Regions from separate parts of the Stenotrophomonas sp. STEN020 genome, predicted to be linked through region 1. Evidence: riboswitches for the same ligand, from Rfam matches in the RefSeq annotation. Region 1 holds a riboswitch; the other holds the start of a gene.
What was found. A riboswitch is a leader RNA that binds a small molecule or an ion and turns the genes downstream of it on or off. The one in region 1 is predicted to bind cobalamin.
Positions count from the first base shown of each region.

Region 2: it holds a riboswitch for cobalamin, as region 1 does, so the genes downstream of both, ACVOLZ_RS04015 (ribonucleoside-diphosphate reductase subunit alpha) here and btuB (TonB-dependent vitamin B12 receptor) in region 1, are expected to answer to the same signal.

Region 1 covers NZ_JBRREI010000050.1:19,790-27,832, reverse strand. The annotation lists gene queD (6-carboxytetrahydropterin synthase QueD) at 1-142, shown strand, start outside; gene ACVOLZ_RS17575 (phasin family protein) at 506-868, shown strand; gene ACVOLZ_RS17570 (GAF domain-containing protein) at 1,041-1,523, shown strand; gene ACVOLZ_RS17565 (TfoX/Sxy family protein) at 1,520-1,879, shown strand; gene cobS (adenosylcobinamide-GDP ribazoletransferase) at 1,981-2,733, opposite strand; gene ACVOLZ_RS17555 (histidine phosphatase family protein) at 2,730-3,317, opposite strand; gene cobT (nicotinate-nucleotide--dimethylbenzimidazole phosphoribosyltransferase) at 3,314-4,384, opposite strand; cobalamin riboswitch at 4,667-4,907, shown strand; gene btuB (TonB-dependent vitamin B12 receptor) at 5,023-6,906, shown strand; gene ACVOLZ_RS17540 (TonB-dependent receptor domain-containing protein) at 7,010-8,043, opposite strand, start outside.
Region 2 covers NZ_JBRREI010000005.1:121,218-129,260, forward strand. The annotation lists gene ACVOLZ_RS03995 (NADH:flavin oxidoreductase/NADH oxidase) at 1-678, opposite strand, end outside; gene ACVOLZ_RS04000 (NAD-dependent protein deacetylase) at 753-1,613, opposite strand; gene ACVOLZ_RS04005 (acyl-CoA thioesterase) at 1,625-2,029, opposite strand; gene ACVOLZ_RS04010 (ribonucleotide-diphosphate reductase subunit beta) at 2,300-3,319, opposite strand; gene ACVOLZ_RS04015 (ribonucleoside-diphosphate reductase subunit alpha) at 3,492-5,801, opposite strand; cobalamin riboswitch at 6,073-6,290, opposite strand; gene ACVOLZ_RS04020 (DUF2884 family protein) at 6,561-7,370, shown strand; gene ACVOLZ_RS04025 (VWA domain-containing protein) at 7,636-8,043, opposite strand, start outside.

The DNA.
Region 1 (8,043 bases):
CGGCCTGGAAAACCCCACCAGCGAACGCCTGGCGATCTGGATCTGGGAAAAGCTGAAGCCGGCACTGCCACTGCTCAGCGAAGTGGTCGTACATGAGACCTGCACCTCCGGCTGCAGCTACAAGGGCGACAAAGCCGCCTGACAGCGGCCCTGTAGTGCCGAGCCATGCTCGGCAGAAGCTTTACCGGGAATGCCTCAGCCGAGCATGGCTCGGCTCTACAACGCCTTCCCGACCACGCAGCGGCATTTGTTGGAGTGGCGTAAGCCGCGAAGCCGGCCGTGCATGAAGCCTAAAAGCCAACCCCTCCCCAGCCCTCCCCTTGCCTTCGGCAAAGGGAGGGAGCGGTAGTGCCGAGCCATGCTCGGCAGAAGCTTTACCGGTAATCCCTCAGCCGAGCACGGCTCGGCGCTACAGGGACAGACTCTGAACAGTTCAGAATTTAATGTTGCACTGCGCAAAATCCAAGCTATGCTGCAACGCAACAAGACCCACCAGATCACCTTGATGTCCGCTCAGTTCAACGACTTCAGCAGTTACACCCAGCAGCTCGCCGCTGCCGCCAATCGTGCCAATCGGCTCGCCTTGGAAAATGCTGAAAGCGTGTTTGGCGTGCAACTGCGCGCGTTCGAGCGCAACACCACCGCTGCGGCTGGCTTCTTCGGCGAACTGGCCCAGGCCGGTGCGCAGGCGGATCTGCAGGCGCTGCTGCCCAAGGGCATGCAGCTGGCGCGCGAAAACATCGAACGGCTGGCCAATGCCAACCAGGAAGTGGTCGGGCTCAGCCTGAAGACCAGCGAGGCATTGAGCGCACTGGTGCGCCAACCGTTCGCTGCCAAGCCCGCCAAGGCTGAGCGCAAAACCGACTGATACCCAGACAACAGAATTTGCGCGGTCCCTCCCCCGCGCAATCCCAGACCCGGTAGCTCCCTCCCGCTGCCGGGTCTTTTTTTTCCTGCGATCCAGCATTCCATTGCCGATGGCTGCGTTCGGCGGCAGCGGCTGGCAAACTCGACGACCACGCAGCGGCTAGACTCTCCTGATGTTCAACACCGACACCCTCACCGGCAGCAAGCCGGAACAATACGCCCAGCTGCTGGCCCAGGCCCGCGCGCTCGTCCATGGCGAAGCGGACCGTATTGCCAACGCCGCCAATCTGTCGGCACTGGTCTACCACGCACTACCGCAGCTCAACTGGGTGGGTTTCTACTTCTACGACGGCAAGGAGCTGGTGGTTGGCCCGTTCCAGGGCCTGCCCGCCTGCGTGCGCATTCCGCTGTCCAAGGGCGTGTGTGGCGCCGCTGCCAGCAGCCGCCAGACCCAGCGCATCGAGGATGTGGATGCGTTCCCCGGCCATATCGCCTGCGACTCGGCCTCACGCTCGGAGCTGGTGGTGCCCTTGGTCCACAACGGCACATTGATCGGCGTATTCGATATCGACAGTCCAGTGATCGCGCGTTTCGATGCCGATGACCAGCTGGGGCTGGAAGCCATCGCACAGGTGTTTGTCGAGGCGCTGCAATGAGCGCACCCAAGCTGCGCAACATCGGCCCCAAGAGTGCAGCCTGGCTGCGTCAGGTCGGTTTGCGCAGCGAGCAGGACCTGAGCGCGATCGGCCCGGTTGCAGCGTTCATGAAGGTACGCCGCGCCGGCTTCAAGCCCAGTCTCAACCTGCTGTATTCGCTGGAAGGTGCGCTGGTCGGCTGCCATTGGCAGGAGATACCCGAAGCACGCCGCCAGCAGCTGGTCGCCGAGTATGAAATCGCCGTTGGCGCCCTGCCTACTGGACGCGCAGGGCAACAGGCCGGGCCGGTGCATGAAACGCATATGCAGGCCGAAGCCGACGAAGAAGAAAACAGCGAGATTCGCTTCGAGGACTGAAGCCCGCCCGGTACTTTTGTGGGAGCGGCGTCAGCCGCGAAGCTGGCCATTTTTCTGGATTGCGTAGTGCACGATTCCGGATGCGACTGTGGCTTCGCGGCTTACGCCGCTCCTACAAACCCGGCGGCGAGCGGTGCGAGGACTACCAGGGTCAGCAGCAGCAAGGTCTCCACCACTTCCACGCTGGCGCCGAGCCCATCACCCGAGATGCCGCCGAGCTTGCGCTTCCACCACAGTGCGACCAGCGGCACCAGCAGCAGTGCAAGCAACAACGGCCAGGCGACAAACACGCTGATAGCAGCCAACAACGCAGCCCACAACCACATCGCCGCCGGTCGCAGCTGCCAGGAAAAGCGCTCACCCAAACCATCGCCATGCAGCGACGGTATGCGCTGGCTCCACCACAAGGTGCCCCAACGCGCCCACGCCGGCACCAGCACGATGCCGAACCACAGCGGGCCCACCGCAAGCTCGGTCAGCAACACGAACTTGAGCAGCAGCTGCATGATCAGCGTGACCACGCCGAACACGCCCATATGCGGGTCTTTGAGTACTTCCAGAAAGCGCTGCGGGTTGCGATGTGCCGCGCCAAAGGCATCGGCAACATCGCCCAGGCCATCCAGATGCAAGGCGCCGGTCACCCACACCCAGACCAGCAAGGTCAATGCGCCGGCCAACCATGGACGATCAGCCAAACCATACAACGGTAGCGCCAGCAGCACGCCGATGATGATGCCAACCAAGGGGTAGTACACCGCCGACCTGCTCAGGTCTTCCTGGCGGAAGTCACGCACCTGCGGTGTCGGCAGCCGGGTCAGGAATTGAATGGCAAGGATCAGGCGGCGTCCGATCATGGTTGTCGCAACTCCAGCAGTTCACCCCACAACTGCCCGTCTTCGCCACGCTCCACGCGCAGGCGCACACGGGTGCCGTAATCGATGCGCATCGCCCATAGCGAGGACAGGCTCATGCCGCAGACCCGCGACACCACCAGCCGCAACACGCCGGCATGGCTGACCACTAGTACTGGCTGGCCGTCGCCATCGTCTTCGTCCACCAGCCGGTGCAGCTGTTCTTCCACGCGCGCCTGGAACTGCTGCCAGGACTCGCCATTGGGCGGCACCACGTCATGCGGCTCGCTATAGAACCCGGCCAATTGCTCGGCCGGCAGTTCGTCGAAATGCAGCCCGTCCCAGTCGCCGAAGTCGAGCTCGGCCCAATCCGGATGGATCTCGCAGAACTGGTTGCTGCCGGCTACCAGCGCATGCGCGGTATCCAGCGCGCGCCGACGCGGCGATGTGATCACCCGGCTCCAGCCGATGCCGGCATGGCAACGGTACAAGGCGTCCATCGCGCCTTCGATCAAGGGTGGATCGGTACGACCGTCCAGATGACCTGCACGTCCAGTCGAGGCATGCCTCAGCAGATCAAGAATCATCGGCCGCCACCGCGATCAGCAACCGCTGCTTCGGCAAATGTCGCCATGCTGTTGTGCAGGGCACAGGCCATGCGCACCAATGGCAACGCAAGCGCAGCACCGGAGCCCTCGCCAAGACGCAGGTCCAACGACAGCAACGGCTGCGCCTGCAGTGTTTCCAACAGGCGGATATGACCGCGCTCGGCCGATTGATGCGAGAACAGCAGCCACGGCCGCAGACTCGGGTTGATACGTACTGCGGCCAATGCCGCAGCAGAGACGATGAAGCCATCCACCAGCACCGGAATACGGCGCTGCGCAGCGGCAATCATCGCCGCGCTGATCGCTGCGATCTCCAATCCACCCACACGCTGCAATGCTTCGCAACCGGGCGATTCGGCCGTATCGATCAGTTCGCCGTGCAGGCTCAACGCGCGTGCGATGAGATTCTTCTTCTGCACCATGCGCACTGCGTCCAAGCCGGTACCGGCGCCGACCAGCTCGTCCAGCGGCAACGGGCCAAGCACAGCGGCGATGGCACTAGCGGCGGTGGTGTTGCCGATGCCCATCTCGCCGAACACCAGAAGATCGGCACCGTCGGCGCAGGCGGCGTCCACCGCACGGCGACCGGCATCGAAGGCAGCATCCAGATCGGCAGCCGACATCGCCTGGGCGGTGCTGAAGTCAGCAGTGCCGTGCAACGTCTTGGCACTGACCACACCGGCAATCGGCGCGGTGGCGCGGCTGCCCACATCCCATAGGTGCAGCGGCAGGCCCAGTTCGCGCGCCAGCACCGCAATGGCAGCACCACCGCTGGCGAAGTTATGCAGCATCTGCACCGTCACTTCCGCCGGGTAGGCCGATACGCCCTGCGCGGTCACGCCGTGATCGCCAGCGAACACCACCACCGGCACACGTTGCGCCACCGGCTGATCCACGCCTTGCAGCGCGGCCAACTCAACGGCCAAGGTCTCCAAGCGACCCAGAGCGCCTTCCGGCTTGGTCAGCTGGCGCTGGCGCAGCAGGGCACGCTGCCGGTATTCCTGCGAAGGCTGGCCGCAGGCCTGCCCGTACCATGTTTCTGTCACGACACTTCCGATACTGCGTTTGCAGCGCGCATTCTAGCCATTCAGCAACAGTGCTGCGCATGAGCTGCTTCGGCAGTCACTGCTCAAACCCAACTCGACCAACACGTAGCCCGTGTAAGCGCAGCGCTCCCGGGGAATGCGATTGCAGCATTGATGCGGGCTGCAGCGCCCTGCACTTCCCGGGTTCGCTGCGCTTGCCCAGGTTGCTTTGCACCTTGGCTACAAACGCAACGGTACGGCCGCCGTTACCGCCCATTCCGGCAACGCTGCCAGCAATGGCATAGAATGCGCGCACTTTCAGGTGACCGCCCGGCATTGCTGGTCGGTTGAAACGGGAAGCCGGTGCCGCACACTGCTAGAGCTCGCTCCAGCGTGTCGCCATTCCGGCACTGCCCCCGCAACGGTAAGCAGGACAAGTCCAGACATGGCGCCACTGTGCACGGCACGGGAAGGCGTCTGGACGGAAGCGGCACACGCCGCCTCGCCTGCGAGTCCGGAGACCGGCCCGAAAGCTGACTGGTTGCGATGCGGAGGGCATGGCGGCGGCTGTAGCGCCGTGTGCGCCGCCTCCGTCTTCTCCCTCTTCTGGCAGCCTCCCCCATCCGCCTGCGCGGGAGCGTGCAGGCCCAGGAGCTTCCATGAAACTGTCTTACCACACCCTTTCGCTCGCCCTTGCCCTGGCATTGCCGGGCGTTGCCGCTGCACAGAACGCACCGACCGAGCTGGACGACGTCACCGTCACCGCGACCCGCACCCCGATCTCGATCGAGAACAGCGTGGTGCCGGTGCAGGTCATCGACCGTGCGCAGATCGACCGCAGCCAGGCCAGCTCGCTGCAGGACCTGCTGCGCGGCCGTGCGGGCCTGGACATCAACAACTCCGGTGGCATGGGCAAGCTGACCTCGCTGTTCATGCGCGGCACCAGCTCCAGCCAGGTGCTGGTGCTGGTGGATGGTGTGCGTATCGGCTCGGCAACCAGTGGCATGCCGCCGCTGCAGGAACTGCCGATCGACCAGATCGAGCGCATTGAAATCGTGCGCGGCCCGCGCTCGAGCCTGTACGGCTCCGAGGCCATTGGCGGCGTGATCCAGATATTCACCCGCAACGCCGGCAAGGGCCTGCAGCAGAACCTGGCGATCACCGCCGGTAGCAACAACCTGCGTCAGGTCAGCGCCGGCTTCAGCAACCGCGGCGAGCGCGGCTGGATCTCGGCCCAGGGCGGCTACCAGGAGACCGATGGCATCAACGCCTGCCGCGGTTTCTACGACGCAACGACCTGGGCCGGTGCCGGCTGCTTCACCAACGAACCGGACCGTGACGGTTACCGCAACACCTCCATCAATGTCCGCGGCGGCTATGCCCTGACCGAGACGCTGAGCCTGGAAGGCCACGTGCTCAATGCCAACAGCCGCAACCAGTTTGATGGCAGCACCAGCAATGAATCGGACAACCGCCAGCAGGTGATCGGCAGCAAGCTGAAGTGGGTGCACAGCGACGCCTTCCAGCTGACCGCACTGGTTGGCCGCAACAACGAGCAGGCCGATGGCTACCTTGCCAGCAACGGCAACCGCAGCTTCGTCAGCACCCTGGACAGCCGCCGTGACACCGCCAGCGTGCAAGGTGACTTCCTGTTCGCCGAAGGCCAGCAACTCAGCGCCGGCGCCGACTGGCAAAAGGACAAGGTCACCGGCACCACGGCCTACATCACCGACAGCCGCGACAACACCGGCGTGTTCGCCGAGTACCAGGGACAGTTCGGCGCACATACGCTGCAGGCCAGCGTGCGCAATGACGACAACGAACAGTTCGGTAGCCACACCACCGGCAGCCTTGGCTACGGCTTTGCCTTTGGCAACGGCTTCCGCCTGACCGCCAATGCCGGCACCGGCTTCAAGGCACCGACCTTCAATGATCTGTACTACCCGTGCTCGCCGTGGGGCTGCTACAACAACGCCGAGCTGAAGCCGGAGAAGTCCAAGAGCCTGAACATCGGCATCGCGCAGTATGCCGACGCCTGGAACTGGACCTTCAATGCCTATGAAACCCGCATTGACCAGCTGATTGCACTGGACAGCACCTTCACCCCGTACAACATCGCCGAGGCCCGCATCCGTGGTGCCGAGCTGACCGGCTATCTGTCGCTGGCCGGCTTCGACATCAACGCCCAGGCCAGCTTCACCGACCCGCGCGACCACATTGCCAGTGCGGCTACCTACGACAACCTGCTGCCGCGTCGGGCACGCACCAGCGGCCGTCTGGACGTGGACAAGCGCTTTGGCCCGCTGCGTCTGGGCGTGACCGCTGCCGGCAGCGGCCACCGCTTCGACGATGCCGCCAACAGCGTGCGTCTGGCCGGCTACGGCACCATGGATGTGCGCGTTGAATACGCCATCAACGATGCCTGGAGCCTGCAGGCCAAGGCCGCCAACGTATTCGACCGCGAGTACGAAACCGTTGCCTGGTACAACCAGCCGGGCCGCGAGTACCAGCTGACCCTGCGTTACAACAGCAAGGCCAACTGAGTCAGCGAAGCCGCAGCACTGCTGCGGTTTCCAGCAGCGCGAGAACAAGCAGGGCCGACGGTCATCCCGTCGGCCCTGCTCTTTATGCAGTCGCCAAAGATCGTTACAGCTTCATGCGTACGCCGATGTTGAAGGTACGGCCGAGCACGTCATACACCGCTGCCTGGTAGCCGGTCTGATTGAAACCGGCACCGCCTGCCTCGGCACCCGGCACCCGTGGCGGCGCGCGATCAAACACATTGTTCATGCCACCGAACACACTGAATTTCGGCGTGAGCTGATAGCTGGCGTAAAAGTCGCTGTAGAAGGTATTGCCGGCCCACTCACGCTCGTAGCTTGCGGTAGAGGTATTGCTGCCACGCATCTTCGATACGTGCCGCAGGGTCCAGTAGAAACTGGCCTTGGGATTGGACCAACCGGTACGTACCGTGCCCTTCCACTTCGGCGTGCCCCACAGCGTCAGGTAATCCCATTCGTCGTCTGGATTCAACGGGTCGGCGACAAACTTGCGTTCCAGGGTCCGGCCGTAGCTGAGGTCCACCAGGATGCGGCCCGCATTGGAATTGGCTACACCTCCCAGGTCGTAGTACCAGTTGGCATTGATGTCCACGCCACGGGCGATGCTCTGCGACAGGTTCAACTGTTGCACGGCGACTTCTACGATGTCGCCGGCCGAGTCACGGGTGACCAGATCGCAGAAAGTATTGTTCAGGCTGGCCTGGTCGACGCAGCGGTTGAGGATGGTCTGGTAGTCCAGGGTGGAGATCACCCCGCGCAGGTCGATCTTGTAGTAATCGGCGGACACGGTCAGGTTGGAGATGAAGCGCGGCCGCAGCACCACGCCGAAAGTGGTGGTCTTGGCGGTCTCAGGCTTCAGCTTGACGTTGCCCGAGTAGACGATGTCCTTCCACTGCCAGTAGTTGCCAACGCTGGTATCGCTGGGGCTGATGGCCGCGCAATTGCCCGCCGTGTAGCTGGTGGTACTGGTGCGGTTGGCCAACGCATAGTCGTTGCAGGGATCGTAGATCCATGCCGACGACACGCTGCCCGCCGTGTACAGCTCACCGATATTGGGCGCACGGATCGCCTTGCCATAGGTACCACGCAGCGTGATGTCGTCGATCGGCGCCCACTCCA
Region 2 (8,043 bases), on a different contig from region 1:
AACGCTACTCGGCACCACAGCGCGCACGGCATCGAATACACGCAGCAACAAGCGCATGCGGTTCTCCAACGAACCGCCGTAAGCATCATCGCGCTGGTTGCTATGCGGCGACAGGAACTGATGCAGCAGGTAACCATGCGCGGCATGCAGCTCGATCAGCTCCAGACCGAGCCGCACCGCGCGCTTGGCGGCAGCAACAAAGTCGTCGACCACCGCATCGATGCCAGCGTCATCCAATGCTTCCGGAATGGGATCACCGCCCTTGAACGGCAATGCAGACGGTGCCAGCACCTGCCAGCCGTGCTCCTGTTCCGGCGCGATCGCGCCACCGCCATCCCAAGGGCGCGCAGTGGATGCCTTGCGCCCGGCATGCGCCAGCTGCACGCCGATCGGCATGCTCGACCAGCGCCGTGCCGAGGCCAGCACCTTGCACAAGGCAGCTTCAGTAGCGTCGTCCCAGAGCCCGAGATCGGCCCAGCTGATGCGAGCACGTGGCTCGACCGCAGTGGCTTCGATGATCAACAGGCCGGCGCCGGACTGCGCCAACTGGCCCAGGTGGATCGTATGCCAATCGGTGGCCTGCCCATCCTGCGCCGAGTACTGGCACATCGGCGCGATGACGATGCGGTTGGCAAGAGACAGCGGACCTAGCGACAGCGGTGAGAAAAGCGTGCTCACGTGGGAGACGTCCATCAACAGTGGGGGCGCTCATTGCACGCCGTAGCCGGTCTTGATTCAACCAGCGTGATGGATCACTGCGTCTTGGTACCGTCCAACAGGAAGGCAAGTGCCTGGGCGCAGAGCATTTCCACCTTCAACGACAGCAGGTGATCGGCACGAGTGCGGCCGAGATTGACCGCGGCTATCGGCAAACCGGCCTTGGCAGCAGCATCGACGAAACGGAAACCCGAATACACCATCAGCGACGAACCCAGCACCAGTACCGCGTCGGAACGCTGCAGGTGCTCATGCACGGCAGCGACACGATCGCGCGGCACGTTCTCGCCGAAGAACACTACATCCGGCTTCAACACGCCGCCACATGCGTCGCAGGCAGGCACGCTGAACGCGGAGAAGTCGGCTTCCAGATCGGCGTCACCATCGGGCGCGATGCCCGCTTCCAGCACGTCCCAGCCGGGGTTGGCGCGCAGCAGGCGTTGTTGCAGCAGCTCACGCGGGCTGCGTGCTTCGCAACCCATGCAGCGCACCTGATCCAGACGGCCATGCAGGTCGATCACAGTCTGGCTGCCGGCAGCCTGATGCAGACAGTCCACGTTCTGGGTCAACAGCAGCTCGATGCGACCATCGGCTTCCAACGCCGCCAGCGCATGGTGCGTGCCATTGGGCAGTGCGCGGCCGAAGCGCGGCCAGCCCAGCAGGCTGCGCGCCCAGTAGCGCTTGCGCGTTGCCTCCTCGCCCATGAACGCCTGATAGGTCACCGGCGGCGTGCGCTTCCATTGGCCATCGCTGTCGCGGTAGTCGGGAATACCGGAATCGGTGCTGCAGCCGGCGCCGGTGACTACAAACAGACGCCGGTGACCGGCAATGAACTGCGGCAGCTCGGTAATGACTGCCGGTGATAAGCGCCCAGCCTGTGCCGGTGAAGTGGTCATCGCCGTACGGCTCAGGCCTGCGTCGGCAGCGCCGGCACGGTGGTCGGATGACCTTCGCCATCCAGCGCGATCATCACGAAGGTGCCTTTGGTGCAGAGCTCTCGTGCGCCGTTGTGCAGGTCTTCGGCAATCAGCTCGACTTCCACATGCATCGAGCTGCGGCCAACCTTGACCACCCGGCCGATGGTTTCCACCATTTGCCCGATACGGATCGGCAGCTTGAAATCGACCTGGTCCGAGCGTGCGGTGACCACGGTGCAACGCGAATAACGGGCAGCGGCAAGAAAGGCCGCCTTGTCCATCCACGCCAGTGCCTGGCCGCCGAACAGCGTGCCCATATGGTTGGTGTGGTTGGGGAATACGATTTCCGCCATGCGGACTTCGACCGGCGGATTGGTTTCGACGATGGGGGTCATGGAGGCATCACCTGTAAGTTGGCGCCGATGATACGCCCGCGAAGCTGTGCAGCCGGTGAGTGCTCTGCCCCCTCCCTTCGGCGCAGCCGAGGGGAGGGCTGGGGAGGGGTGCCTTTGCTGTTGCTGTTGCCGGTGGTTTCCGCAAAAAACTGCAATCGGGCGCTACGTGTAGAGCCCGAAGTACCCCTCCCCAACCCTCCCCTTCACCTGCGGTGAAAGGGAGGGAGACAAGCACCCCTCCCCTGCGCTTCGCGCAAGGGAGGGAGTCGATCAGAACGCCATATCAAACGCCACTTCACCCTGCACGCCCACCTGGTAGGCGGAGGCGCGGCGCTCGAAGAAGTTGGTCAGTTCCTGCACGTCCTGCAATTCCATGAACGGCAGCGGGTTACGCACGTTGTACTTCTTGGCCATGCCCAGCTTCAGGAAATGGTTGTCGGCGCAGTGCTGCAGGTACTCGCGCATGTCGCGGGTGGAGATACCTGCGACGCCACCGGACAGCACGTCCTCGGCGAACTGCACTTCGCACTCGATGGCCTCTTCCAGCATCTGGTAGACCTCCTGCTCCATCTTCGCGTCGAACAGATCGGGTTCTTCAGCGCGGATCTTGCGCACGCACTCGAACGCGAACTCCATGTGGCAGCTCTCGTCGCGGAACACCCAGTTGGTGCCCGACGCCAGGCCCGGCAGCAGGCCACGCGAACGGAAGTAATACACGTAGGCAAACGCGGCAAAGAAGAACAGGCCTTCGATGCAGGCAGCGAAGCAGATCTGGTTGAGCAGGAACTGGCGGCGGTCGTCGCGGGTTTCCAGGCGCTTGGTTTCCTGCAGCGCATCGATCCACTTGAAGCAGAACGCCGCCTTCTTCTTGATCGAGTCGATGTTCTCGACCGCGGCGAAGGCCTTGAAGCGCTCTTCCGGATCCGGCAGGTAGTTGTCCAGCAGGGTCAGGTAGAACTGCACGTGCAGCGCTTCTTCATACAGCTGGCGCGACAGGTACATGCGCGCTTCCGGTGCGTTGAGGTGCTGGTACAGGTTCAGCACCAGGTTGTTCGACACGATCGAGTCGCCGGTGGCGAAGAACGCGACCAGGCGATGGATCAGGTGCTGGTCGGCCGGCGACATCTTCTGGTGCAGGTCGGTGATGTCGATCTGGAAATTGATCTCCTCCACCGTCCAGGTGTTCTTGATGGCGTTGCGGTACATCTCGTAGAAGTCCGGGTAACGCATCGGACGCAGGGTCAGCTCGAAGCCGGGATCGAGCAGCATTTGACGGGATTCATTGGACATGGGGGTTTCTCCTTTCCCTTCTCCCTGCGGGAGAAGAGCCTGTCCCCGCGAAGGCGGGGATGCCCCGAAGGGGCGGATGAGGGTTGGTTGTTGAAGGTTTGGGTCTGCTTGCTTTCAGAGCGCCCTCACCCCAACCCCTCTCCCGCGGGCGGGAGAGGGGCTTATGCAGTGCTTACTGGCAGGCTTCGCAGGCTTCCGGGTTTTCCAGTGAGCAGGCCACGGCTTCCACCGGGGTGTAGCTGCTGACCGTGGTCTTGGCGATCTTGGTGGCCGGACGCGAACGCAGGTAATACGTGGTCTTGATGCCCTGCTTCCAGGCGTACATGTACATGGACGACATCGCGCCGATGTTCGGGCTTTCCATGAACAGGTTGAGCGAGGCGGACTGGTCGATATAGGCACCGCGTGCGGCGGCCATGTCGATCAGCGAACGCATCGGCAGTTCCCATGCAGTGCGGTAGATGTGGCGCAGGGTTTCCGGGATCTGCGGCAGGCTCTGGATGGAACCGTCGGCCAGCTTGATCGCATCGCGCACTTCCGGCGTCCACAGGCCCAGTTGCTTCAGCTCGGCCACCAGATGGCGGTTGATCTGCAGGAAGTCGCCCGACAGGGTCTCGCGCTTGAACAGGTTGGACACCTGCGGCTCGACGCACTCATAGCAACCGGCGATCGAGGCGATGGTCGCGGTCGGCGCGATCGCGATGATCAGCGAGTTGCGCAGGCCGTGCTGCTTGATGCGCTCACGCAGTGCATCCCAACGCTCGACGTCGTCCGGCACCACGTTCCACGCATCGAACTGCAGCTCGCCGTGGGCAGCGCGGGTGTCGTTGAACGAGGGGTGCTTGCCGCGTTCCTGGGCCAGTTCGCAGGACACTTCCAGCGCGTGGAAATAGATGGCTTCGGCGATCTTGGTCGACAGCGCGCGTGCTTCGGCAGAGTCGAATGCCATGCGCTTGCGGAAGAACACGTCCTGCAGGCCCATGCAGCCCAGGCCGACCGGGCGCCAGCGTAGGTTGCCGCGGCGTGCGGTTTCGATCGGGTAGAAGTTCAGGTCGATGACGCGGTCAAGCTGGCGCACGGCCAGACGCACGGTCTCGGCCAGCTTCTCGAAATCGAAATCGCCATGCGCGTCGAGGTGGTTGCCGAGGTTGATCGAGCCCAGGTTGCAGACCGCGGTCTCGTCGTTGGAGGTGATCTCCAGGATCTCGGTGCACAGGTTGGACAGATGGATCACGTTGCCGGCGCGCAGGGTCTGGTTGCTGGCCAGGTTGCACTTGTCCTTGAACGTCATCCAACCGTTACCGGTCTCGGCCAGGGTGCGCATCATCCGCGAGTACAGCTTGCGTGCCGACACCGTCTTGCGCGCCTTGCCCTGGGTTTCCGCCTGCACATAGGCCTGCTCGAAGGCCGGGCCGAACAGGTCGGTCAGCTCCGGCACCACGCGCGGATCGAACAGCGACCATTCCTGGTCGGCTTCGACGCGCTGCATGAACAGGTCCGGCACCCAGTTGGCCAGGTTGAGGTTGTGGGTACGGCGCGAGTCGTCACCGGCGTTGTCGCGCAGTTCGAGGAAGTCCTCGATGTCGGCATGCCAGGTTTCCAGATACACGCAGGCCGCGCCCTTGCGCTTGCCGCCCTGGTTGACCGCAGCCACCGAGGAATCCAGCGTCTTCAGCCACGGCACGATGCCATTGGAGTGACCGTTGGTCGACTTGATCAGCGAGCCGCGCGAACGCACGCGGGTATAGCTGACACCGATGCCGCCGCTGAACTTGGACAGCTGGGCGATATCGGCATAGCGGTCGTAAATGGATTCCAGCGAATCCTGCGGCGAGTCCAGCAGGAAGCACGAGGACAGCTGCTCGTGGCTGGTGCCGGCATTGAACAGGGTCGGGCTGGACGGCAGGTAATCCAGGCTGCCCAGGCGCTGGTACAGCGCCAGGGCTTCGGGCACGTCCTCGCTCAGCGCGCTGGCAATGCGCAGGAAGAACTGCTGCGGGGTCTCGATGACCTTGCGCGAATGCGGATGCCGCAGCAGGTAGCGGTCATACATGGTGCGCAGGCCGAAGTAATCGAAGTTCAGGTCGTAGCCCGGATCGATCGCATCGTTGAGCTTGCGTGCGTTCACCTGCACGAAGTTGAGCAGGCGATCGTTGATCAGGCCGACTTCGTGGCCACGGCCAACCGACTGCGAGAACGCATGGATTTCCTGGCCGGAGACTTCCTTGCCGATGAAGTTGGCCAGCAGGCGCGCGGCCAGGCGGCCGTACTCGGGCTCTTCACCGATCAGCAGGGCGGCGGTACGGATCGACAGCTCATCCAGTTCCTGGGTGCTGGCGCCGTTGTACAGGCCGGAGATGGTGCGCGTGGCCACCCGCATCGGGTCCACCGCGTGCAGGCCTTCGCAGCAACGCTGGATGGCGCGGACAATCTTGTTGAGGTCTACCGGCTCGGTGCTGCCATTGCGCTTGGTCACGCTCATGGCGGTGGCGGTCGGCGGCGGGGTCAGTTCAAAACCGGCTTCAGCCGGAGCGACGTCAGTATGAGTGGCAGTCACGACGATGGTGTCCTTGCAAACGTTATGCACGCAGCTCCTGCCCGCGCAGGAAGCAGAGCCGGTACGGAACCGCGAGCATGGAAGGACGGCGTCGCAGCAGCCGCGACAGCGCACGACCAAGAGTCGGCAGCAGCCACAGCACCACGTCACCAGCCGTCTTCCCCTCGAAGACACCGCAGCCGGCACCACGCGGTGTGCATCGCGTGGCTGTCGGCAGGTCTTCGGACTCATGGGCAGGAAGGCGGGGGCCTTCTCCTACTCCGCCGCTTCCCAAGGCGTTTGCCTCAGTGCTGTTGGCGGGGTCGTTCCCAATTACCGCTGCGGGGCAGTGCCGGACTAGCCTTGAAGGCATCACCAGCTTCCCTATTAATCCGACGGAAAAATCCCGCCAGAACCGACGGAGCACAAGATAGTGGGGGTGTATGACAGGGTCAACACCAAATCTAGTATTTCTTTGCCAAGCCTTGCGGCACAAGGCTTGGACTGTCTGCCGCCCCGGCCGGACACTGCAACCTGCTGGAACGGAGTGCGCAGTCAAGCCTTTTGCAGAGTTTTTTTGTAGGGAAACCACCTGTCTTGATTACGTAAATTTCTGATGAAATTTACGGGTATGACTTCCGGCCGGCGCCGCCCTTGCCGCGAACCGCCAAGCTGGCCGCACCCTCCCGCCACGAGCTCCCCGCCATGCGCCTGCCGCCCATCGCCACTTCGTTGGCCCTGCTGCTACCGCTGGCGGCCATGGCCGCACCGGTCAAGGCGCCGGAGCTTTCCGCCGATCAATGCGGCGTGTCCACCGACTACGACGTGCTGGTCGACGGCGGCGGCATCTGGCTGCGCCGCGATACGCTGCCGATGCGCGAGATCGTGTTCCACGACGGCCAGCTGAGCATAGACAACCGCATGCAGACGGTATCGCCCGCCGATGCACAACGCCTGCGCGCACTGGAGAACGGCGTGCGCCAGCTGATGCCGGCGGTCACCGGCATCGCCAACGAGTCGGTTGGCATCAGCTTCGACACACTGGACTCGGTTTACGAAGGCCTGACCGGCAACGCCAACTCGCGCAAGGTCCGCAAGTTGCGCAAGGAGGCCGAACGCTTTGTCGAGCAGACAATCGGCCGCGGCCGCTGGGAGCAGGAATTGTTCAATGAAGGGTTCGAAACCCGGGTGCAGGATGCTGCCGAAAGCCTGAGCGGCTCCATCGCGCGCAGCATGCTATGGGCGGTATTTACCGGTGGCGAGGACAAACTGGATGCGCGCGCAGACAAACTAGATGCCGAACTTGAGCAGCGCCTGGAAGGGCGCGCTGCCGCCCTGGAGCAGCACGCGCGGTCGTTGTGCACGCAGGTACAGGCACTGGACCGCTTGCAGTCGGCATTGGAGTTCCGTCTTGATGGCCAGCCGCTGCAGATGATGCGTGTGAACGGAGATGGCGCGACGATGGCGGCGCGCGAGCACGGCCAGGACAACAGCATCCCGCTGCCAGCGAGGTAAAACCCGCTTTTGGTAGTGCCGCGACCAGCTCGGGACCGACACAAACAGCTAGAGCCCCCACCCACACTCGGGGGGCGCCCCCGCGCCCCCCGCGCGGCCGCCCCCCCCCCCCCACCCCCCCCCCCCCCCCCCCCCCCCCCCCCCACTACAGGGCTTGGCTTTGTAGGAGCGGCGTGCGCCGCGAAGCTGGCAATGGACGAACGACCCCAAAGCTTACCCCTCCCCAACCCTCCCCTTGCCTGCGGCAAAGGGAGGGGGCAGAAGCTCATCCCTTCGGCAACTGCGCCAGCTCCTCGCGCACCAGCTTCACCACCAGCTTGTCCAAGGTATCGACCGAATAGTTTTCAACTTCGTGCACAGTCTCGCTGCCGGGGCCGCTGGAAGGATCACGGGCATCCTTATAGGTAAGGAAGATGAAACGCCCGCCGGTGTACTGCGCGATCTGCCGCTGCGCGATCTCACCGGTGGTGTCCTGGCCGGATGCCGCCACGCTCAATACCTTGATGCCCTTGCCCAGCGCCGCCAGCATGGTCTGCTCGTAACGCGGCTGCGGGTAATCCATGTGCGGCGGCGCATCGGCCAGTGACACCAGCAGGCGAGTGGTCGAGGCACCGCGCCAGTTCATCGCCTGCACCGCATGGTCGAAGGCCTCGTTCATTGCTTCCGGGTAATC